Linked DNA regions of Flocculibacter collagenilyticus. The protein of the gene in region 1 interacts with the protein of each later gene in a pairwise test. Links are inferred from orthologs where the notes say so. Each region holds a gene or a part of one and is shown in the gene's direction. Other genes may lie near its edges. The genes, in order: rraB and glnB.

Region 1 (12,191 bases):
TGCCAGTTATTAGCGGCAAGACCAAACATCAGTGTTACTTGATGGTCTGGTAAGTAAGGTACCTCGTCACCCGGTGTGATGTTACCCCATAATTCAAACGTTGAATCTAGCGGCTCTTTAAATTCAGACTGAGTATGAGTATAGGTCACAGACCAAGGTAAATCGTAGCTGCTAGTTAGGTTTACAGTGTTTGAAAATGATGCTTCAAGACCGTAAACATCGACTTCTCCGCCATTATATTCTTGATCTAACCGAGCTGAATTCGCGCAGCTAGCAGAGGTTGAAAATGAACAGCTTTCTTTTAAATTCTCAAAGTCGTTGAAAAAGCCAACTAACTCAGCTTTCATCGTGCCATTATTGTAACGACCACCCAGCTCATAATTAGTACTTTTTTCTGGTAACACTTCAGGAGACTGTTTTGGGCTGGTTGGCACATAGCCTTCATGTATGCCTGCAAATAATCCAGCGCTATCTGACAGCTGATAAAATGCTGATACGCTTGGTAGCCATACCCGAGTCGTTTTTTCTAACCAGTCTTGTTCTTGGCCTGATTTCAAATTTTGATAACGACTATCAACAAATTCGCCACGTACACCTGCGGTAACTTCAAGTGCTTGCCATTTGATTGTATCTTGTAAATAGACTGAAATGGCTTCGCTGTGCTCATAATTTTGTGATGTAAATGTGGCTGCATCAGATGCTAATGTCATGGCACCAGATTGCATCGCATAGTTTTCTTCAAAGTGATTACGGGTAATACGATCTTCGTGAAAACGTATACCGGCTTCAAACACTTGCTCAACGCTGTTATGTGCTAAACGATAGCTGGCATCTGACTGTATGCCTTGTGAATAGTATTCGCGGTCATTAGTGCCAACGATAAACTGTTCAGCTCTACTTTCACTGTCTTTTTGGCCAGTTAGTATTTCATAGTAGGTTTGATTAATGCCGTTAGTAGGATCCGCTAAAATATCTTGCAATGTACGAGCGGTAGATTGCGTAGTAGCAGAAAAACCATTTACTTTACGCCATGCGCGCTCAAACTCATTTCGATAAAGGCGGGTAGTCACGGCAAACGTTGACGACGACACATTATGCGTTAACTGGAATTGTTGATGCTCCCAATCCATTAAACCCACTTGCGTTGCTGCATACCGACGAAACGGGTTGGCATCAAAGTCTTGATCAGTTAAGCCCAAGTATGTTTCGTTAGAGGTTTCATCAGCATAGGCGAGTTTTAGCTCGAAATAGTGGGTTAAGTCGTTATTGTCTAATTGGTAGCTCAGCTTAGTCATGATGTCGTTTTTATCAAAACCAGAATCTTCGCTAAATTGGCTGTTGTTAGCGCCGTCGATAGTTTTAAAGCCGTCAGCTTGACTGTGAAGTGCTTCAACAAGAAAGCCAATGTCATTCTTACTAGTGCCTGCATACGCATGAATTTTGTTATAGGCATCAGAGCCAATCGCAAAATCGAACTGCCCTTCAAATTGTCCATTAGTATCTGCCGGTATACTGCGAGTGTTCATGTTAAGTGCACCAGCAACGGTATTTGGGCCATGCTTAATGGCTGACGGTCCTTTAAACACTTCAACAGCGGTCATGCGGCTAACCGTAGGGAAGTAATAAGCCGCAGGAGCAGAGTAGGGGGCTGGACCAATTAATACGCCATCTTCCATTATGGTAATTTTCTTACTACGTTCAGGTGTTACACCACGAAATCCGATGTTTGGACGCAAGCCATAGCCGTCTTCTTGGCGAATATTCACGCCAGGCACATTGGCTAATACGCGGTGGATGTCGTCATACTCAAACGTTTCAAGTTCCATTTCGTCGATTAATGTAGCAGAGCCTGCTTCAGTACGAAGTTTGTTCTCATGTCCAATAATTTGAATATGTTCAATTACCCCAGTAGGGTTTTCCTGTAATTTCGCTTTTTTAGCTTCAGCTTGTTGGGTTGGTACACTTGGCTGTATATCTTCATTTGCTAACACCGGCGAACTAAATATTCCACTTAGCGCAATCGTGATTAATGACAACTTGTGGCGCGATAATGATGATTTCATTAGTCGTTATCTCCTGCTGACGTTTCAGGTAAGTCCAATGCTAAGGTGGTGATAAAAACGGTTTTCAGTTGATCGGTAACATTTTTGACGTGCTGATGAAGGTCTTGCGCTTTTTGCTGATCATTAATAATCATATGCTGAAATGAATGCTCAGCACTATCAATTGCTTCAATTGCAGCATTAATGTTGGCTTGCATCTCTTGAGCAGCATTAGCAGCGTCTGCCGCAATTAAGTAATCATCGAAGCCTAATCCGTCAGTTGCGTTTTGTCGATGACCCAAGAATAAGTGAGAAAAACCAATTAAGTTGTTTTTAATATTTGATAACGCATTGGCGCTTAATGTTGACTCTATATCGTTAATACAAGGCGCTAAATTACAGCTATTGTCTTGCAAACCAATTGGTACGGCCATTTTGGCGTCTTTCGTAACACTATCAATATAAAATAAGCTATCGCTGATATGATTAATAGCGTCATTTGCTGTTGGGAATAGCGTATTACTATTTTCACCTGCACTTGTGAGTTGAGCAGCGAACCCATCTTGAGCCGTCCATTCAGTTAATAGTTCGTTTGCGCTATGTGTTAAATCGTTAGCAACTTCAACCGCAAACGAACATCTTGCCGCTAATCGCTCTGCTTCAGGGCGCGCATTCCAACCTGACGGTGCTAATGCGTCACTGCTACAGCTATGAGCTAAGCTCTCATTAAATAATAAATATTCAAGTGCATCTAAGCCTCGGCGAGTGTCGGTACGGCGTGTGATGTCGTAAGGTACACCGTTTATTTCACCGTTCTCAAAGTGAGCAACATCTTGATCAACAGCGCAGTGTCCAACCAGTGGCCAAGAATAAATTTTATTACGTAGTTTACTGCCGTCAGTTAATAAAGGACCTACTTGCATGACTTCTATTTGTTGCCATGTATTCATGGCATTTTGCCATGATTGCTGCGCGGCTTCTTTTAGCGCTGCAATGTTGTCAGTGTTACTTTTTGCCGCGTCGCAGTATGCAAGTGTTGCACTTACTTGTGCTTCAGTTAACGCTTTGAAGTCAGTAAAAGTGGGGGTAATAACCTGATCGACAATCTGTGTAATCATGGCTTTTTTATCGAAAGTGGTAGTGTTATCGTTGCTGCTGGTTCTAAATTGCGAACCTTCTGAACTACTAGTACTTTCACCGCACCCAGAAATTGCAAAAAGTGCAATTAACGCGATAGAAGACGATTTAACTATCTGATTATTAAACATTCTTTTACCTATAAATCTTCAAGTGTATATGTACGACAAAGGGCGATAGATTAAAAATCTATCGCCCTATTAAGTTATGTATTGATTGAGTTGCTGTTACCAGTTCTCAACATTTTCTGAATCAAATCCGTATGCATCTTGTAATAAAGCACGCGCAGTGATTAATTTTGCGCGGTAAGTTGCAATTGCTTCAGCATTTAATTCTGGCATATCACCAATGAGTGACTGCATAGTTGTATAATTTTCATCAGAAACGGGAGAGTGAGGGTTAAACTGTAAGCCCAATGAAAACCCTTTTAGCTCTGACCAGTGTTTAGCAAGATTTTCATAATTGAAATCGTCACTGCCAAATGCATCATAATCTGCTAATACGTCGTTGATATAATGAACAACCGTTGCAGAAATAGACATTTCCCAGTTACTTAGAGCAATATCGCGCTGTGCTTTAAGCTCGCTCATTTGTTCATCTGTAAGTGCTGTTGCACCAGCATTAGTAATGATTTCACGACCTTTTAAGAACGCGTTCATTGCATTTGCTGTGAAGTCGGTTGCGTTAGTATTGTCTTTCGTACCACGATCACGCTTTGCTGCATTAGTAGAGTTACCGAAGTTGTACTCTGAATTCAGGTCGATCATTGCATCACCATCAGTATCGTGGTGACCTTGCCAATCTTCACGGCCATCTTTTGCGGCAATTTCGTCATCAGAGTAATCTAAATAGTCACGAGCCGCGCCAAAGTAACCAAAACCTTCGTCGTAATTATGCTCTAGTGCGGTGTAAGCTTTACCGTCAACTTGTTGAGTATTGTCAGACAACAATCCTTTGCCTGCAACATCATCATCTAAATAGTCGTCAGCGCCTTGTGAGAATGCAACCGCGCCTAGTAAAAACTTTTGTACTAGTTGCTTTAAATCTTGACCATTAGCCGTTAGGTAAATTTTGTTAATGTCGTTACCTAATGCATCTTGGCGAATAGCACCATCTAAATATGCTTGTGCGTGATCGCCTAACATATCGAAATATAATTCAACGAGTGATTCTGGCGTATAAGCGCCTTTTGCTCCCCAACCTTCAAAGTCTGTGCTCCAGTCTTTATGTTGACCAGTTGCGTCGTTGCCTGCAATTTTACCGCTTAAGTCTTTCTTAGAAGAGGAAATGTCTTTCAGGGTTTTTTGTTTGGTTTCAGGAGAGGCTGTAATTGTAAGAGCACGTTCACCCAGTACTAAATCATATTCTTCGCTGGTCACTTTATATAGTGACATAAGCTTTGCGACAACATCCGCTTTATTAGTAAGCTCACCTGCATCTAAATCGGCTTTCAAGCCAGAAGAAATGTAGTTAGTTAACTCTGAAATTAAAACATGACGAGCAATTTGACCGCTGTAATTTACGCTAGATTCATTGGTGAAATTGCTTGTAAAAGCATATACGTCTAATACGTCTTCAACAGTGATGGTAAGAGTTTTTGTTAAACTATTATTTGCGCTGTCTGTTACAGTTACATCTACATCAACACTATTTGTTTGTTCAAAGTTAAGTGAAGTAGACTCTGCAAGTTTTAGTTCGTTTCCAGAAATAACAAAACGTTCGTCATTTATAGAATAAGTGAATGTGTCAGTGCTGTTTGCATCAGTTGCACTTAGTGTTCCAATCGTCGCTCCAGCTGCATTTTCTGAAACAGTAGCAGATGAAAGTGTGATCGCTGTTGGCGCTGTATTGGTAGGCGTTTCTGTAGCAGGAGTGTCTGATGAAGAGCTTCCGCCACATGCGGTAAGACCAGAAGTAAGCAAAATAACAGTTGTTGCAATCAATGACTTTTTAAATGCTTTCATTGTTTTAAATTCCTAGTACGACGAACGTGTTGTTTTAATCTAACCACTTTATTTTAACGCTCTTCACTATTATGTGATTGTATTGAAAAGATACTCATTAATAATGATATATAGCGCGTTTAATTTTATATAAAGCCGAAATTAGAATACGAATAATTCTCAATTGCGATGGATTATAACAGCATATCAATGAGAATCAATCTCATTAGCATTACTTTACGATAAAAATTTAATCAACAAATTTTCCGCAAGTGCACAAGCTGGATGAATGAGTAATGCGTTGGATTTATTGATAGGCTAAAATACGTTGAGAATGAATAGTCTTTTAATGTTGAGAGAATAAATTGAAAAACGTATTAATTTTACTACTCAGTTTTTTAGTGGCTGCTTGTGCTAGCACGCACCAAAATACCCGTGGTAATGCTGCAAAAGATTCAGCGTATGAAACATCGGACTACAGCAAAAACATATATTATGTACAGCATAAATTGATACCTGACTGGTTGTTTGTAAGCGAAGGAGAGTTTTTTAATGATCTTTTGACCCAGAAAGACGGTCAAATAAGGGGCGCGATGTCAGAGATTATTTCTCCTGAATATGCAGCGGCTGTGCAAATTAGGCCAATAGAAAAATGGGGTGTTGAAGCGGTATTATTTATTTTTCCAAGACCAAAAAGCCCAGCCAATTGCTTTTATACCTTGGCATATTTAGATGATGATAAGCTTCATTATCGAACCTACGAAATGGCTTTAAATTTATATGATGACGAGCTTGTTGGTATTGTAGGAGGCTGGACAAGTGATGGTTCTCATAAGAATTATGGTGGTCGCACCTATCAAGATCATGAAAGCTTTATAGATGATATTTTAAGTCACGTTAAATAATTTCGCTTAAAGTGATTACAAGTTAATATCGAAATTTTGTTTCTCAGCGTACAAGTGTAAGTTAATTGATGTATAATCGCCGCTCAAATTTTTGGAGGATTGTTGTGTTAGCCGTTATACGTTTACTTATTCTTGCTTTATTTTTTGTAATGTCGACGATTGCGATGATGTTATTTTGCATAATAAGGCCATTTCATCGAAACAATGTATACCATGTTGCAAAGCTATATGGTTCGATGCATAAACTTTTTGGCGTTGAGCTTGAAGTGCGTAAACACCCTTCAATTAAAAGCGATGAACAATATGTCTATATTGCGAATCATCAAAATAATTATGATTTATTTACAATCTCTGCGGCGGTTCAACCACGCACGGTAAGTATTGGTAAAAAAAGTTTAAAATGGGTGCCATTTTTTGGTTGGATTTATTGGCTAAGCGGCAACATCCTTATTGATAGAAATAATCGCTCTCGTGCAGCAGGCACCATTTCTCAAGCTGCTAATAAAATAAAAGATAATAAATTATCTATTTGGATGTTCCCAGAAGGAACGCGTAGTTATGGTAAAGGTTTATTGCCATTTAAAACAGGGGCATTCCATACTGCGGTACAAGCTGACGTTGCTATGGTGCCAGTATGTATGAACTCAACCTGCAAACGTATTTCATTAAATAAATGGAATAACGGCAAAGTGATTGTTGAAATGTTAGAGCCGATAAAACTGCCGAACAATGCCAAAGAAAATATACGAGAAATCACCAATCAAACCCATGCACTAATGCACGATAAAATTAAGCAATTAGATGCCGAAGTGGGCATAAAGGAATAATTCCTTAATTTGGGAACTTGTACTACGTATCACTTATAATCAAATGCTCGTATAATAGTGCATGTAAGCTTCTTTTGAAGTGATACTGAATAACACGAATTGAAAATAATAAGGCGCAACCATGCAAGACTGGCAAGAATTTACTGTAAAAATTATTGATGAACTTTTAGAAGATGGAAGCGATCCAGATGCGCTACACACGATTGAGCATCACTTTTCTGCCGAGCGATTTGATATACTTGAAAAGGCTGCTGTAGTGGCATTTAAACAAGGTTATGACGTGGGAGAGCCGGAAGAGTTTGAATTGGAAGATGGCAGCCGAGTGCTAGGCTTTGATATTGTTATTGAACAACCACTTGAAGAAGAGTTAATGCTTGAAGATGTGAATAAACTGGTGCAATTTGCCAAAGAAACAAATATTGAATATGACGGCTGGGGCACATACTTCGAAGATGGTACAAACCAACAGTAATTGGTAAAACTAATCAACCTGCGTTTTCCAAGCGCTCGCCGATTTTTAACCAGTCTGGGCGCTTGGTTAGCACATAAAACGCAAGATAGTCGTATATAGAATGTGCAGCTATTACTACTAACATGCTGTTAATGCTTACATAAATCACACCTAGTACGACTCCAATTAAGCTCGTCAGCAAAATATATACCTTAGAAATAGGGTGTGCTAAACCAAATAATAGTGACGATAAAAAAATCCCAGACATTATACTTAACAGGCTCACCGATACACCTTCTGATAGCATGATTAGCTTGGTTAGCTCTATTCCCAAAAGCGCTACGCCACTTTCTATTCCAATCGTTAACCAATAAAGAAATACGCCTCTAAATAGAAGTTCTTCAGAAGTACCTGCCAACACGGCTAGTAAAACTAGTTGTGGCTGTGAGAAGCTTGTTAGCATTGGCCTAATTGCGCGTACTAACTGGTGAAATGTGTCAGTGAAATTCAAGCTAACGATGAGCAGTAAATACAGAAAAAAGTACATGATAATTGCTACAACAGACCCTAACCCTAACTCAAAAAACCAGTTATCGTTCCACCAGTTAATAGCAGTTGAAGGCCAAAATACTAAGACTAACGCAATTACAAGAATAACGCCTTGCCCAGCAACGGCTTGTAAAAACGGACTCTTTTGCTTTGCTGTTGGAGGGGCAATCGTTGACATGTGTTTTCCAGTTAGTATCAGTATGACTAAGGGTAGTAAAAATTATAAATCCTCGCTTTGTTGTATTGAATAAAAAGCCCTACTAGGGCAGGTTGACCTATAAAGGTCAACACGCCCTAGTAGGGCTTGAAGTTACTTTTCAGTAATAAAAGTTGGATTATTCATAATTCCAGTTTTCATCTATACCTGCGCTGCGGCGATAACCGTATACACCAACATGCCACGTGCCTGCGGCAGGGTTATTGATTACACAAGACTCTTGGTTACTGCTGTTCCATGAGCGGCAATCATAGTTGATGGTTGATGGCGCTGATCCTGATCTTAAATATAAGTCAGCATCGCCACTACCACCTGTTGTTGTAACTGTTAACGTTGATGTGCCAGCAGGTACTTCAATAGTGTGTCTAAACCAATACCCTTGGCTTACACTGATATTTAAGTTGCTGCCACTATCCCCTGGAGTGCCACCAGTACTATATGAGCCAACTAACGTTACCCCTGAATAAGCTGCGTAACCGCGAATCATTACATGGTAAGTACCTTGTTGTGTTGGATCAATATTACAGGTTTCGTTATTACCGTTTCTCCATGGTCTACAGTCATAGTCACCCGTTGTTGGCGCAGAACCAAATTTCACATATAAGTCAGCATCACCTGTGCCGCCCGAGATAGCAAAACTTAACCCCGTTGCATCGGCTGGAACTTGCATTTCATAGCGTTTCTCATCACCTTGACTGCCCGATAAGCCTGTTATAGGTTGACCGTTCACTAAACCATTACTGGGATCAACCAATTCAACAACTTTATTAATTGATGCAGTGTTATTGTCGTTATCAGTGACGGTAAGCGATACAGTGTAGTTACCGTAGGCTGCGTAAGTATTGGATGCATTTACGCCAGTGCCGCTACTGCTGTCACCAAAGTCCCAACTATAACTAACAATATTGCCACCTACATCGGTAGAGCTAGATGCGTCGAAGTTACAGGCTAGTTCTGTGCAATCAAAGGTAAAGTTGGCTACAGGATCGCCAGCTCCGCTATTGTCGATATTTAAAAATACAGCGCTAATTGCTCCCCACTTATCAGAACCGTCTTTAGCACGAACATAAACGATATGCTGACCTTCGCTAAGACTTCCTGTATTGATGGTGCCGTCGAACGCTTCAGTTTTTGAGTTAAAACTGCCGTCACTTGCGTTTAAGCTAAATGCTTGAGCGCCTGCCTCCCAAGGCGGCACATCAATATAGTATTCTGCTTGGGTTAAGTTTTGCGTACCTTCATTACCATTAGCATTACTAAATCGCTGATCGCTTGCACTACCCGTAATGTTAACTGGCGTACCCGCAGGAACGCCAGTGGTAGAGGCATTACCCGCTAAGCTAACTGCTGTAACATCAGGGCCACCTGGTGTTATATAAGGTGTACGGGTTACTTTGGCAGCATAAATCAGTGCTGGTAAATTGTTAGGCTTAATGGTGTTTTCATACGTAGAACAACTTTGGAAGAAGCTAGTACCTAACTCAAAGGTAAATGCCGCTACACCCAACTCAGCATAACTGACCGAATCACTGGTTCCATCAGTTGGATATAAACCAATGGATTGCTGTGGGTAATAGTTATTGAAAAACGCAAATTTACGGCCAAGAGTTTGTAGCTCTATGCCATTAGGAGCAACTTGATTGGTGCCTCCCCAAGGCCATAAAATGAGTTCACTGTAACTGTGTAAATCAATGTGAATACCGCTTGTGTCCATTGGTGCGGGATCGTTCTGATTAGGTCCCCGGCTGTCTGGCCACAAGCTACGAACATAACCTTCAATGGCCTGTGTTTCTGGCTCAGAGCCTGCACTTGGGCCGCGGTAGGTGGCATTACATACATTACCACTTGAGCCGCCCGAGCTATTCCATGTAAATGTAAAGTTTCGGTTTAAATCGGCACCGCGACTGTTACTGTTGGCGCCACAATAGTTTTGGTTAGTATTTTTACGCCAAGAAAGGCCCGTTTCAGCTTTCTTACGGCCGTCTGGGTTTGTTTGCAGCATCAAGTGCACTTCATGGTGATTTAATATCCATGTTGCATCTGCATTTGTTCCGTAGCCATCTATGAGCCAACGTGCAAAGTCTAGAGCGAGTGGCGCTGTCGTATATTCACGCGCATGAATAGCAGAATTGATAAACAGCTTGGGCTTTGTTGTGATGCCATTATTTTTGGTGAGCTTTAATACTTTCATGTCAAAGCCTGTTTGTCCGTCAGACTTTTCCCAAGAATCACCAACATCTGTCCAAGTAGCTAATGTAGGGTTGTTACTGGCAATGGTTTGCGCTGCTGCAAAGCTCTCTTCTACCGTTTCATAACATGAGTAACCGGGAATGCCAGCGGTAGGTGTAATGCTGCTGTCGGCAGCAGCGATGTTTTTTTGAAGCTCGGTTAATCTTAAATTCCGATTTTTAATAAATGTATGAGCGATTTCGAACCGAAAACCAAACTTACTTAGTTTTAGTTTTTCTTCGTCGCTTAATTCTAAAATTAAATAGCCTTCTTCATGATTACTTTCAAGCAAAAATGAATGCAAGCTGATTGCAGCTTTGCGCGCCGTGTCCATATTGGGATAGTACGCTCGATAAATATTTTGCTGGGCTTTTTCTTCTTCCATCAGTTGTTGGATATCTGCGGGTTCATTAGCAACACTCGCTAACGGAATGCCTGCCATGCTACCAAAACAAATTGAAACAATGGCTGCTCTAACCTTGTTCATATATTTCACTTCCTTCGTTATTTTATTTATTAGAAATTAGAGCGTGTTGAGCTTTGCTGTATTATTTTTTATTCAATACTCATCGCACTTTTGTAACGTGCTGGCCGTTAGTTTTGATAAATCAAACCTCCAGCCTGCAATACAAGATCAATGCGATTAAATTGAATGTTTTTGGCAGCGTGTTAGTGTCAACCGCTCTATTATTTTCGCTCAATTGTGATACTGAGCTAGGAAAGCTTAGTAACAAAAAAGTAACAAAACAAAGTTTTGCATGAAAAATAATCAAATAAATTTTAATGGCTGTTAAAATTTATGAATTTGTGTATATTTGTCTGAAATTTATAGAAAAAGCGAATAAGGATATATTATGACGCATTATGATGAATATAAGGTGATCCACGTTGTTGAAGGTGGTTGTGGTACTCTTTTACTTGGTTCAAGTGGATTGCCACTTAAAAAGCTAGAAGCAACGCTAAATGCTGAAGCTGCTGATGGCTGGCAAGTTGTGTTTCAGGTGTTAGAGAACAAGCGCTTTATGTTATTTTGGTCTAGAGAAGCCGTCATTGTAACACTTGGACGAAAGTATGGTTAAAAAGCTAATTCTGTTAGCTATTAGAAAATATCAAACAACAGGTGGCTCGAAACAGCACTTTAATCTTGAATGCAATTTTGAGCCAACTTGTTCTGAATATACGTATCAAGCCATTAGTCAATACGGCGTATTGGCTGGTGTAAGTAAAGGCTTACAGCGCATTAAGCGGTGTAATGATCCTGACTGTATTCATAAAATAAACGACCCGCTGGTTTAAAGGATATTAAGCATGGATATTGATTTGTTGAAAATGGAAGAAGATCAGCTTCGAAAAGAAATCGCAACGCTGTCTGATGAACAGAAGCGTATTTACTATCAAATTGAAAAAAGCCAAGTAAAAGATCCCGATACTTATGCTGTTTTGAACTGGTTTTTTGTAGCAGGACTACATCACTTCTATTTGGGAGAGAATGGCCGTGGCATGATTAATGTTATTGTGATGTTAGTTGGACTCATCACGATTAGTAGCTTTGGTATTTGGATTATTTTGAGCATTTTTATTTTTGAGCTACCCCAGTTATTTAATAGTCAAAAAATTGTGCAGCACTATAATAACGAAGTGATGAAATCTGCCCTAGAAGAATGTAAAAAGATGCATTCAGGGATCGCTCGATCTGCCTCACATAGTCATTATCATGACTAACCATCTTCATGAACAATTTCAAAAGAGTAATAACCAGCAATGGCTTAAAATTATAGCTGTTTCTTTACTGGTTATTACTATCGCTATTTATCAATTTACGTATGTTGGTTTGCCTTATTTTTCAGAAAAAATTGCAAGCAACATTCCAGATAAAGCCTATGAGTATTTA
Region 2 (12,425 bases), 1.8 Mb from region 1 along the record:
ATTTTACATTCAATAATCTTAAAAATATTGCTGGGAATAAAAATCAACTTGCTCAATTAATGAATATAGATAAAAACCAGATTGATTATTACTTAAACTGGGCTAAAGGAAAGGATGTTGACGGTAGTGATACTTCTAAAAATAGGCAGGATATTTTAGGCGACCCGCTACACGCAAAGCCTTTAGTTATTAATTATGGCGGTAGTCCTGCAGATATTAGAATTATACTGGGCACTAATGCTGGCTTTTTACACATGTTTAAGGATAACGACACAACAGTCGAAGAGAAGTGGGCGTTAATGCCATTTGAATTGATTCCTAATATTTCAACACTTAAACATAATTATCCTTCTGATGGAAAAGTATACGGTGTTGATGGTACTCCTGCCGTATTTGTAGATGATAAAAATGGTGACGGTGTTATTAATGGAGACACTGATACAGTGTGGGCCTTTGTAGGTATGCGCCGAGGTGGAAGCTCTTACTATGCGCTGGACTTATCTAAACCAGACAGCCCGACAATAAAGTGGATAATAAACAGTAACAGCTCGGACTTTGAAGAGCTTGGTCAAACTTGGTCTAAACCTTATGTGATGTATCATCCGATTAATGTAGATGAAAATGGTAACGCAAAACCGATTTTAGTTTTTGGCGCTGGCTATAGTACGAGTAGCGATGTTTTGAATGTAAAAGCACCTGACTCAGTTGGGCGTGGTATTTATATGGTTGATGCTGATTCCGGTAATTTGTTATGGAAACTAACCCCTGAAGAGTCTGCAAACATTAAGTTTGAAGGAGAGCATAGTATCCCCTCTAGTATTAGTCCATTTGATGCAGATTTCGACGGTTACACAGACAGGCTTTATTTCTCTGATACGGGAGGTAACGTATGGAGGGCTGACATTGGTGATGTAGATAAGTCTAAATGGAAGGTTTACAAGTTTGCTGAGTTAGGAAGTGATGCAAGTGAATTTCCCGCTGATGATCGCCGTTTCTTCTCCGAACCGGCAATTGCTCGTTCTTTCTTTTCTGCAACCAGAGAAGTCACAATTAATGGCAACACCTCGATAACAAGAGCTGAGCAGCCTTATGATGCTGTGGTAATAGGCTCAGGAAATCGAGCCCGCCCTCTTGCTTCTGGTGTAAATGATTATTTGTTTGTATTACGTGATACTCGAACGTTAGCACAGCCATTAGCCGATGATGAAACATTTGAGCCAATAAGGCTTAATGACTTACTTCTTAATAAACTTTCTGGAGGAAAGCTTACTCTTGAAATTGATGATGAAGTGCAGATGAAAGAGAAAATGCTGGAGTTTAGTCAATTGAAAGGTTGGTATTATCCGCTGGCTAATAAAGAAAAGTCTTTATCACCTTCATTTGTATTGGGGGGGAAAGCATATTTCAATAGTTATGCGCCAGCAGATCAGTTGGAAGAAGGGGAGTGCGTTTATAAACCAGCAGGTAGTATGTATGCGTTTGATTTAAATATGGGCACTCGCTTATTTACTGAAATCAAAATTCCTCAAACAGTTCAGGGTATTCCTGATATGCCTCAGATAGTGGTACCTGAATGTACGGGAGCAGACTGTAAAAAAGGGCAAGTGTACTTAGCGGTGCCTGCTGATGGAATTGAGGTTGAGGGTAAGCCTGACTCGAAGTGTACTGGTGATAAATGTGACTTACTTGAGGCTAGCGGAGTGACAATATCTACACAGCGCGCATACCTATATGTTGAAGAAAATGGAGCAAGATAATGAAGAGTAAAAAAGTTGTACTCGGCTTTTCTTTAATAGAGGTAATGGTGACAGTAGCGATAGTGGGGATCTTAGCGAGTATTGCATATCCGAGTTATGTTGATTATGTCTCGCAAAATAGGCGTTCTGAAGCAATGATAGAGTTGATATCAGCAGCTAATATGCAAGAGCAGTTTTTTGCAGATTTTAGAACTTATACAACAGATTTAACCCAACTTGGATATCCGGCTGACCCATTTATTACTGAAAGTGGATATTACAGTATCTCGGTAGTTACGGATGCTCAGGATATAGATCAGGAATTTGTTATTCAAGCAAAAGCCTTAGGAAGCCAAGCTGCTGCAGATAGCGATTGTAAAATCTTTACCATAGATAATATTGGAAGAAAGTCGGCTAATAACGGTAGCGCAACAAATAATAATTGCTGGGAGCGATAAATGAAATTACACGTATTTTTTATATCTTTTGTGTGTATTTGCACCTCCATCGCCTTTGCTAGTAATGAAGATGTTACTCAAAGGAGCCATTATAAATGTCATGTAAAACTTAGCTCCCAAGAAGAAGCCATTATTACTGGTATGGAAAAGAATAAGCTTCGCAAAGATGAGCTGATTAAAAAGCAATTTGGTAAGTCTATTTCAATAGAACTAAATGGTAAACGCCATAAAGTTGTGGATGTTGTTGAGTGTACAGATTTATATGGTAAATTTATTTTGTACTCATCGCAGAAGCTAGACAAAAACACAGAGCATTGAGTTATTAAATAAAGTGCTTCATACCTTATTAATCAAGGTTTTTGAGGAGGTTTTTATATATGCCGCATAAAAACCTCACAGCTGATAATTGTAATAATTATTTAACCCGAGTTCGGGTTATCTACACTCTGTATCTTCATCAGAATACCTAACTCGGCCAGTATGTGATGAGACAATGATTCTTCTAGCATATTGGCTGTTTTTAGTACCAGGGCAATACCTAAAAGAACTGCCCATTCTATTGGCCAGCATACCAGTTGCATCATAACTGACTGAGCTAAAAGGATGTTGTAAAAAGTCATGTGATGGAATAGGCGATATTACCCTTAATACCCTTTCGTTGCCGTCAATAGTTCGGTTTAAATTAATGTCGTTGAAAACAACTATCTCTAAATTCCAATTATTTACACATGCATTGTTTTGAAGGGGGCATAGCGTGACGAAATTTTCAGATGAGATTGCTTCAGCTCTGGCAAAGTAAAGTAATCGTGTTAGTTCAGATGTTTTATTATCTGCTCGGGTTGACTCTAAAATACTGTTAAAGCTGGGAAGTGCGGCACTAGCAAGAATGCCTAATATTGTAACAACAATTAATAATTCAACTAAAGTAAAGGCGTGACTACTCTTAGTCATTATTTATCCTCCATGATATGTTTATTTATAAGCCACATAGCTTCCTACTATGCGGCTAAACTAGACTAACTCATAACCACATTAGTTACAAGTAACAGTATTGTCACTAATTGTTGCTCTACCAGTTAGTGGGGTAATGTCGAGTGAGCGTGAATTTATATTATTTTTGTAGGAAGGGCAGTAAATAAACCTACCGCCAGCATCATTATTGGCTAGCATTCCTCTAGATTCATATGTTAAAGCCGCATTAGCAAATTGTAGAAAGTCATTGCTGTTCAGTGGCCCACTAACGCGCAACTCGGCTTCGTTGGCTTCTCTTGTTTGATTATTATTATCATCTATAAAGGCAACAATTTCTTTGCTCCAATCATTTGTACAAGTCCTGTTTACTAAAGGGCAGACAGTAACGAATGTTTCTCCACTAATAGCTTCGCCTCTTGCATATGCGAATAGTCTATTTAGTTCTTGTAACTTGTTTTCAACGCGATTTGATTCTAAAAAGCTGCTTAAATTTGGTAATGCGATTGAAGCGAGAATGCCAACTATGCCAACAACTACTAACACCTCTAATAATGTAAAACCGTTTTTCTTCATGTGGATATACTCCATCTATTGATTAAGTAAAACATAATCGCTAATCATAAATAGTTGGTATTGGTTGGCGTTTATGCTGTGTCTTGTTGAAGATCGAAATTAATCTTTCGCTACTTTGTTTTGAAATGTTTTTACCTTCGAGGAAGTCATCGATTTCATCGTAACTAATCCCCAATGCTTCCTCATCTTTTTTGGATGGCGTCAAACATTCCAAGTCAGCTGTTGGTGCTTTTTCAATAAGCGGAGTTGGCGCATTTAATGTTTTTGCAAGTAAACGTACTTGTCTTTTATTTAAGCCAAATAGAGGTGCAAGATCGCAGGCACCATCGCCGTGCTTAGTATAAAAACCAGTAATATTCTCTGCTGAATGATCAGTACCTAGCACCAAGGCGTTAGTCAGGCCTGCAATTTCATATTGTGCAATCATACGTGCTCTCGCTTTGACATTGCCTTTTACAAAATCGATATCCGAATCATTTTTCTTTGCTCGTAACGCTGGTGGCAATGCATTGAGTACTTCAACGTGCATTTGGTCTGTGCTTTGTTGAATGTTAACCGTCATAGTGTGTGTAGGTTTGATAAACGAAATTGCAGCTTGTGCATCTTCTTCATCTGCTTGCGTTCCGTAAGGCAACCTAACAGCAATAAACTGATGGTTATTACTGTTCTTTTCTTGATTGAGTTGATCAACTGCCAACTGCGCTAGCTTTCCACAGGTTGAGGAATCTACACCACCACTGATACCGAGCACTAAAGTTGATAGGCCCGCATTGAGTAATTGTTGTTTGATAAAGTCGATGCGGCGTTGAATTTCAAAATTAGGATCAATATCAGGTAATACCTTCATTTCAGCCACGATTGATTGCTGATTCATGTATAACAACCTATGTTAATTTTTTCTGTTTATAGGTATTTGATTCTATCATTATAAAAGTGGAGGAAGAAGTGCTCACGCATGCTAATTTATAGCTAGCATTATGGCGCTGATATAATGGCTTATGGTAGTATTTCGCCATAATAAACATGGATTTGTTTAAATTATTTTATATAAATTACCTCGAGGCTAATGATGAAAAAAATAGAAGCAATAATCAAACCGTTCAAATTAGACGATGTTCGGGAAGCGTTAGCTGAAATTGGTATTGCAGGCATGACAGTGACAGAAGTTAAAGGATTTGGTAGACAGAAAGGACATACAGAACTTTACCGAGGTGCTGAATACATGGTGGACTTTTTGCCTAAAGTTAAACTGGATATTGTAGTAACTGAAGAGACTGTCGATCGCTGTGTTGAGGTTATTGCTAATACAGCACATACAGGGAAAATCGGCGATGGTAAGATTTTTGTTTATGATGTTGAGCGGGTAGTGCGTATACGAACGTCTGAAGAAGATGAAGAAGCTTTATTATAAAGCTTCTTCCAATTGAGTTAACTAGGTAAATGTAACCTATTACTCCCTCTATTTAATATAATCTTGAAAAGCACTTTTTAGCTTTTCTAATTTAGGGTTAATGATTAATTGGCAATATGGCTGGTTGGGATTATTAACTGCATAAAGCTGGTGCTCGCTCTCTGCTGAATAAAATTGGCTGGCGTGAGCTACTGTGGTAGCAATCGGTAGCGGCCAGATTTTTTGCTGATTCAAGTCTTCAATCATACGTTTTGCGAGATGCTTTTGTGAATCGGAATGATAGTAAATTGCAGAGCGGTACTGTGTACCAACATCGTAACCCTGTTTGTTGACTTGCGTAGGATCGTGCACTGTAAAGAAAATCTTTAACAGGGTTTCATAATCAATCATGCTAGCGTCGAACTCTATCGCTACCGCTTCTGCATATCCGCTTTGCCCTGTACATATATCTTTATAGGTAGGGTTTGGAAGGTCACCGTCAATATAACCCGATATTGCGCTTTTAACACCTTTTAGTTTATTGAAAGCCGCTTCAATACACCAAAAGCAGCCGCCAGCAAATGTCGCCTTTTGTAAATTATTCATATTATTACTGAGAGTGCTAAATAGCTTGATTATGTTGAGTATAGCTGGTTAATAGCCTGAAGCTTGATCTGCAAGTAAGCAATTTCGAGAGAGTCTCTTATGTCTTTTCAGAAAAGTACATCGAGCCTAAAGTAATGTTACCTTAGGCTCGCTAGTCAGTTATTTTACTTCTTCACCTGCTGCCTGCTTATCAGCATGGTAACTTGAGCGGACGAATGGGCCTGATGCTGCCTGATGAAAACCAAGTTTATCAGCTTCTTCTTTAAATACATCAAATTCAGCTGGGCTCACATACCTTGTCACTGGCAAGTGATGCTTGCTAGGTTGTAAGTATTGTCCGATAGTAAGCATATCTACATTGTGTTCGCGAAGATCTTTTAATACTTCAATTATTTCTTCGTTTTCTTCACCCAACCCAACCATTAAGCCTGATTTAGTTTTTACAGTGGGATGAGCTTCTTTAAAGCGGCGCAGTAACTCAAGTGACCACTTATAGTCGGCACCAGGGCGAGCTTTTTTGTATAAACGTGGTGCAGTTTCAAGGTTGTGGTTAAACACGTCTGGTGGACTTGTGTTTAAAATGTCTAGCGCTTTGTCCATTCTGCCTCTGAAGTCAGGCACTAAAATTTCAATTTTAGTTTCTGGAGCATGTTTTCTAATTGCATTAATACAATCGACAAAGTGTTGAGCACCACCATCCCGTAAATCATCACGGTCTACTGATGTGATCACAACATACTTTAACTTCATTTCTTTAATGGTGAGCGCTAGCTTTTCAGGCTCTTCCGCATTTGGCGGTAATGGTCTGCCATGTGCAACATCGCAAAACGGACAGCGGCGAGTACAAATGTCTCCTAAAATCATGAAGGTAGCAGTACCATGATTAAAGCATTCTGGTAAATTTGGGCATGATGCTTCTTCACATACAGAGTGCAGTCCATGCTTTCTCATGGTTTGCTTAATATGATCGATACGCTCGCTTGATTTAGGAAGCCTTATCTTTAGCCAGTCAGGCTTGCGTAACATGTCTTCTTTTTCTGTTGCTAGCACTTTAACTGGGATGAGCGCCATTTTATCTGCATCGCGAAGTTTTTCGCCTGGCTGCATACGTGCTGATTTAGTCATTTTGTTCTATTAACCCTGTAGTATTGATTAATTCTGTTTTATTTAACTGGTCTGCGATTGTTTTTACCAGTTGCTGTTGTGCGTCTTGAACTGTTTCTGGGCCTGACAGTTCCTTACATTGAACCATTTGCATACCGGCGTAGCCGCACGGATTGATGCGTAAAAAGGGCGCTAAATCCATATCCACATTTAACGCTAGACCATGAAATGTACAACCTTTGCGAACGCGTAAACCTAGAGAAGCTATTTTATTATTATTAACATATACGCCTGGCGCATCAGATTTTGCTTCAGCATTAATATTATACGCTTGCAGCATCTCAATGATTGCTTGCTCTATATGGGTCACGAGCTGCCTAATACCTAGCTTATTCCGTTTAAGGTCTAATAGAAAGTAGATAACAAGCTGTCCGGGACCGTGATAGGTAACTTGACCACCACGATCAACCTTAATCACGGGAATATCGCCAGTTGCTAGTAAGTGTTCTTCTTTACCTGCTTGTCCTTGAGTAAAGATAGGATTATGTTCAACGAGCCAAATTTCATCAACGGTTTCATCACCTCTATTATCAGTGAAGTGTTGCATGGCATGCCAAACAGGTTCGTAATCCTGCTGTCCTAGCTCTCTGACAACTAAGCGATTAGTAATTAACATATAAGCCTATAAATTACTGCGATTAAGCGCTATTAAAGCACGGCTCTAACAATATCAATATTGTTTAGTTCATTATAAATAAGCTCAATATGCTCTTTACTTGTTACGGTGACTGAAAGTGAAACTGAATGATATGTTCCTTTGCTGCTAGGCTTAATAGTAGGGGCATAATCACCCGGTGCATGTTTTTGAAGCACTTCTATGATTAAGTTTGGCAGCTCAGGCTTGGCTAACCCCATTACTTTGTAGGTAAATTGGCAAGGAAAATCCAAATATTCATCAAATTTGGTATCTTTAACTTCTTTGGACATTGCTAGATTGGCCTCATATTATTGGACTATAGCTAACTAAAAAATACTTTATTCATTAACTATAACGTATACCTTCTAATGAAGAAGGCAGCAAATAGAAAAGTGGCGCGAATTTTATCATAGATACAGATAATAATTCTATTCTAGAAACACTATCTATATTGATTCTGGTTATATGTAGAGGCAGTAACAGTATGAACAGGTAGTTTGTTGAGAAAGAAAAAACCCGAGACAAGCTCGGGTTTAATATTAAGTGTTATTTCACAAACTGAAGCTTAATATAGTCGACTAATCGGCTAAACATACTGCCTTCATTCACTGTTTGCAGTGTAACCAATGGATACTCAGCAACATCTTCACCTTCTAGTTGAAGGTATAACTTTCCTACTACGGTGCCTTTTTCAATAGGTGCTTCAAGGGTTTTATCTAATTTAAAATTTGCTTTAAGGTGCTTTTTAGCGCCACGAGGAATGGTAATTGGAGTATCTTCAAGGATACCAAGTGCTACTTCTTCTTTGTCGCCCATCCAAATGCGTTGACGAGCAAATTCGTGGCCTGCTTGGTACGGTGTAATTGTTTCAAAGAAACGGAAACCATAGTTTAGTAATTTTCTGTTTTCAGTTTTACGCGCATGTTCGCTGCCCGTGCCCATTACCACTGAAATCAAACGCATATTGCCTTTAGTTGCAGAAGTTACAAGGCTATAGCCAGCTTCATTAGTATGACCTGTTTTTAAACCGTCTACATTTAAGCTTTTATCCCATAATAATCCATTACGGTTGTATTGCTTAATACCATTGTAAGTAAACGACTTTTCAGCATAAATAGCGTATTCTTCAGGTACGTCACGAATTAATGCTTTTGCTAACGTAGCAATGTCACGTGGTGAAGTATAGTGCTCTGGAGAAGATAAGCCGTGGCTGTTCTCGAAGTTTGTTGCCGTCATGCCCAGTCTTGCTGCATGGGCATTCATTAAGTCAGCAAATGCTCCTTCACTACCTGCAATATATTCTGCCATCGCGACGCATGCATCATTACCAGACTGGATGATAATACCGCGGTTTAAGTCAGAAACTGACACTTCTTTACCTACCTCGATGAACATTACGGATGAGTCAGGAAAGTTTTTAGCCCATGCGTTTTCACTGATAGTGACCATATCATCGCCTGAGATATTCCCGTTTTTAATCTCATGCCCAATAATATAACTGGTCATCATTTTAGTTAAACTTGCTGGTGCTAGTTGAGTGTCAGCATTTTCTTCGGCAATCACCTTACCAGTAGAATAGTCAATTAAAATAAAGCCTTTAGCATTAACGCTAGGTGCAGCAGGTGTAACTATTTGTGCACTAGCAGAGGTACTTAACAGTGCACCAGATAGTAGTACTCCTGAGATGAATCCTGTAACAATTGATTTAATTTTCTTCATAATGTCGAAATATTCTTTCTTTGTTTAGTGTTCGTTGAAATCTAGCGAGTGTGCTACGAAACCTGCCATTATCTTTCAGCTAGTTGACGCTGTAAAGCATGAAAGCATGTTCGTAGCCATTAAGTTTAAGTTGTTGTGTTATTTTTTGCGCTTTATGTTCAGCATCAAGTGGCCCAATCCGTACTCTAAATAATCCGTCATGAGTTTGTGAAATAGCAGGCAATTGATATAAACTCGCGATAGCTTTGGCAGTATCTTTTGCTTTTTGTTCACTTTGCGACGCAAAAACTTGTACAAAATATTGTTTATTAATCTTTTTAGGTACTTTAGGGACCGCGTCTGCTTGCGGTATTTGGGTTGCGGCTACTTGCGAAAGAGTATCATCTTTAACTTTGGAAGTGTTCGTGCGTGCGTGCATAACTTGTTTCCGTGGCAGTGCTTCAATTTTAACTTCCGCAGTTCCAGTTTTAAGCATGCCTAATTTATAGGCCGCACTATAAGACAGGTCGATAACACGATTATTATGGAATGGTCCTCTATCATTCACTCGAACAATGACATGTTTGTTATTGCTTAAGTTTGTTACTTTTACATAACTTGGTAAAGGTAAATGTTTGTGCGCGGCCGACATGGCGAACATGTCATACACTTCACCATTTGCCGTTAAATGGCCATGAAACTTTCTTCCATACCAAGAGGCTGTGCCTTTTTCCGAGAAATTATCTGACGAAGTTAATGGCGTATAGCTTTTCCCGTATACCTGATAAGGGCGGGACCGCGATAAATCCACAGGCTCGAATGTAGGCTGCGCATCTTTTAGCTCTTCCGGTGTTGGTTTTCTTAGTGGGGCACTGTCATGCCTATCGGAATAACGTCCCGTTGCTAAGCAGCCAGATAGTAAGAGTATTATCCCAATGCTGAGAACTAAATTAACGAAGCGTTTAAATAAGGCGGTCATATTCTTGCTTTATTTTTTCACTTAGTTGAAATACCGCTAGTGCATATAAATTGCTGTGATTATAACGGGTGATGACATAAAAATTGTGTAAACCTAGCCAATAATCAAAGCCTTCGGGTTGCGCAAAGCGCATCAGCTTTACTTTTTCGTTAGCGTTAATATCTAATAGGTTCTGATTTGCTGTAACGACAGGACTATCTGCCTCAAATAATGTTGAAAAAGTATGTTTGGGTTTTTTTACTGTTTTATCTAGATATTTGTTATAAGACGCATCAAGTTGCGGCAGTGGCACTGATATCGAGGCATTTTTCTTCCAACCATTCTTTTTAAAGTAGTTGGCGACACTACCAATTGCGTCAGCAGGTGAGTTAAATAAATTAGCCTGCCCATCATTATCAAAGTCGACAGCGTAGCCACGGTAGCTAGATGCAATAAACTGTCCCCATCCCATGGCACCAGCATAAGAGCCTTTAATTTCAGTAGGATTAAACTGCTGCTGATAAGATAACTTCAAGAAGTGGCCTAATTCACTACGGAAAAACTTACTTCTATTGCGCTTTTTATTAGGGTAGTGAAAGCCTAATGAATAGAGAGAGTCGAGTACTGGGTATTGGCCTAAATGTTTTCCGAAATAAGATTCAACGGCCAAAATAGAGACGATGATATGTGAAGGAACACCATACTCTTGCTCAGCCTTTTGAAGCCAGCGCTCTTGTTCTTGCCAGAATGCCACTCCCTTGTGAATGCGTTCTGGTTTAATAAAAATGTTACGATAAACATGCCATGGCTTTTTTTCCCATGGTGTTTGTATTTTCTCTAGAACTGTTGGATTAAGTGTTGCGCTCTCTAATGCCTTTTTAATATAACTAATCGGCAGTTCATGTTGCTCCGCAACGTCATTAACAAATACATTGAGCTCTTTTGTCCAAAAATCTTTGTTACTAGCTGCTTTGTCGGTTGTTGTTGCATTAACGGGTACGTTATAAATAACGAAAAGTGATAAAAAGGCACTGATAAGCTTATGCCTGATACGCCCAGTTTGAAGGGATAATTTAACGTGATACAATTTCATGTTGATCATTATTCTTTTAATTATTGATTTGCTAATAAGCGCCGATGTGAACCGATGGACATTACAATACCAAATCCAGCTAACAGTGTAACCATCGATGTGCCGCCATAACTAATAAGCGGTAATGGTACTCCCACAACAGGTAGCAAGCCGCTTACCATGCCAATATTCACAAATACATACACAAAGAAGGTAAGTGTAATACTACCAGCTAGCATTTTGCTAAATGCTTCTTGAGCATTGACTGCAATATATAAGCCTCGAGCAATAATGCATAAATATAACGTGAGTAAGAGCACTATGCCAATTAAGCCAAACTCTTCACTAAAAACTGAAAATATAAAATCAGTATGCCTTTCAGGCAAAAACTCAAGCTGCGACTGGGTACCTTGCAGCCAGCCTTTTCCTTCCAGCCCGCCAGAGCCAATGGCAATTTTAGACTGAATAATGTGATAGCCCGTGCCTAAGGGATCACTTTCCGGATTTAAAAAGGTGAGCACGCGCTGCTTTTGATAGTCACGCATTAAAAACATCCATAATATCGGGATGAATGCAGAAACCAGTACGCCAAATACTGAAATAATACGCCAGCTCATTCCTGCTAAAAACAATGCGAAAATGCCTGAGCTTGCTATCAGTAGTGATGTTCCTAAATCTGGTTGCTTAGATATGAGTAAGGTAGGAATTAAAACAATCACAAACCCAATAATAACGTTCTTAAGAGAAGGGGGTAAGTTATGCTGACTAATATGCCATGCTACGGCCATGGGAACAGCTAATTTCATTATCTCAGAAGGTTGAAACATCATAAAACCAAGGTCAAGCCAACGCTTTGCACCTTTTCCAACATGGCCAAAAGCCAGCACGGCAACTAGCAGGAGCACTCCAACGATAAATAAAGGTAAAGCCCAGCGTTGATAAACCATGGGAGGTATTTGCGCTAATACAAACATCACTACAAAAGCGACACCTAAGCGAACGCCTTGTCGAATTATTAAGGCCTGATCTTGTCCTCCTGCACTGTAAAGTACCGCCACGCCAACAAGCATGAGAGCAATTAAACACGCAAGTAATGGACCGTCTAAATGAAGGCGGGTCCATAATGAAATAGGGCGATGTTCAGAAGCGTTAGTCTGTATC

What was found.
Region 2: the proteins of rraB (region 1) and glnB interact in binary tests that used the Escherichia coli proteins (3 or more experiments, as listed by UniProt). The link is inferred for Flocculibacter collagenilyticus from one-to-one orthologs.

The regions. Positions count from the first base shown.
Region 1 is NZ_CP059888.1:1,112,744-1,124,934, forward strand. Bases 5,897-8,650 are described here. They hold rraB (ribonuclease E inhibitor RraB), read left to right. Parts: upstream 5,897-6,975; coding sequence 6,976-7,326; downstream 7,327-8,650. Other genes in these bases: HUU81_RS04935 (hypothetical protein), read left to right, coding at 5,897-6,027; HUU81_RS04940 (1-acylglycerol-3-phosphate O-acyltransferase), read left to right, coding at 6,132-6,854; HUU81_RS04950 (CPBP family intramembrane glutamic endopeptidase), read right to left, coding at 7,340-8,032; HUU81_RS04955 (M14 family zinc carboxypeptidase), read right to left, coding at 8,190-8,650. In the rest of the region: HUU81_RS04920 (TonB-dependent receptor family protein), read right to left, coding at 1-2,063; HUU81_RS04925 (imelysin family protein), read right to left, coding at 2,063-3,310; HUU81_RS04930 (DUF4856 domain-containing protein), read right to left, coding at 3,407-5,143; more of HUU81_RS04935, read left to right, coding at 5,488-5,896; more of HUU81_RS04955, read right to left, coding at 8,651-10,787; HUU81_RS04960 (DUF4177 domain-containing protein), read left to right, coding at 11,155-11,379; membrane protein insertion efficiency factor YidD, read left to right, coding at 11,372-11,596; HUU81_RS04970 (TM2 domain-containing protein), read left to right, coding at 11,609-12,022; HUU81_RS04975 (M48 family metallopeptidase), read left to right, coding at 12,015-12,191. UniProt on the Escherichia coli protein: Globally modulates RNA abundance by binding to RNase E (Rne) and regulating its endonucleolytic activity. Can modulate Rne action in a substrate-dependent manner by altering the composition of the degradosome.
Region 2 is NZ_CP059888.1:2,940,380-2,952,804, reverse strand. Bases 3,492-6,479 are described here. They hold glnB (nitrogen regulatory protein P-II), read left to right. Parts: upstream 3,492-4,808; coding sequence 4,809-5,150; downstream 5,151-6,479. Other genes in these bases: lipA (lipoyl synthase), read right to left, coding at 5,895-6,479; msrA (peptide-methionine (S)-S-oxide reductase MsrA), read right to left, coding at 5,199-5,735; nadE (ammonia-dependent NAD(+) synthetase), read right to left, coding at 3,780-4,613; HUU81_RS13105 (GspH/FimT family pseudopilin), read right to left, coding at 3,492-3,739. Outside these bases: HUU81_RS13125 (pilus assembly protein), read left to right, coding at 1-1,757; HUU81_RS13120 (type IV pilin protein), read left to right, coding at 1,757-2,194; HUU81_RS13115 (TapY2 family type IVa secretion system protein), read left to right, coding at 2,195-2,512; HUU81_RS13110 (GspH/FimT family pseudopilin), read right to left, coding at 2,630-3,145; more of HUU81_RS13105, read right to left, coding at 3,227-3,491; more of lipA, read right to left, coding at 6,480-6,860; lipoyl(octanoyl) transferase LipB, read right to left, coding at 6,853-7,515; DUF493 family protein YbeD, read right to left, coding at 7,548-7,826; HUU81_RS13070 (serine hydrolase), read right to left, coding at 8,083-9,255; HUU81_RS13065 (septal ring lytic transglycosylase RlpA family protein), read right to left, coding at 9,335-10,213; mltB (lytic murein transglycosylase B), read right to left, coding at 10,197-11,285; rod shape-determining protein RodA, read right to left, coding at 11,306-12,425; mrdA (penicillin-binding protein 2), read right to left, coding at 12,424-12,425. UniProt on the Escherichia coli protein: P-II indirectly controls the transcription of the glutamine synthetase gene (glnA). P-II prevents NR-II-catalyzed conversion of NR-I to NR-I-phosphate, the transcriptional activator of GlnA. When P-II is uridylylated to P-II-UMP, these events are reversed.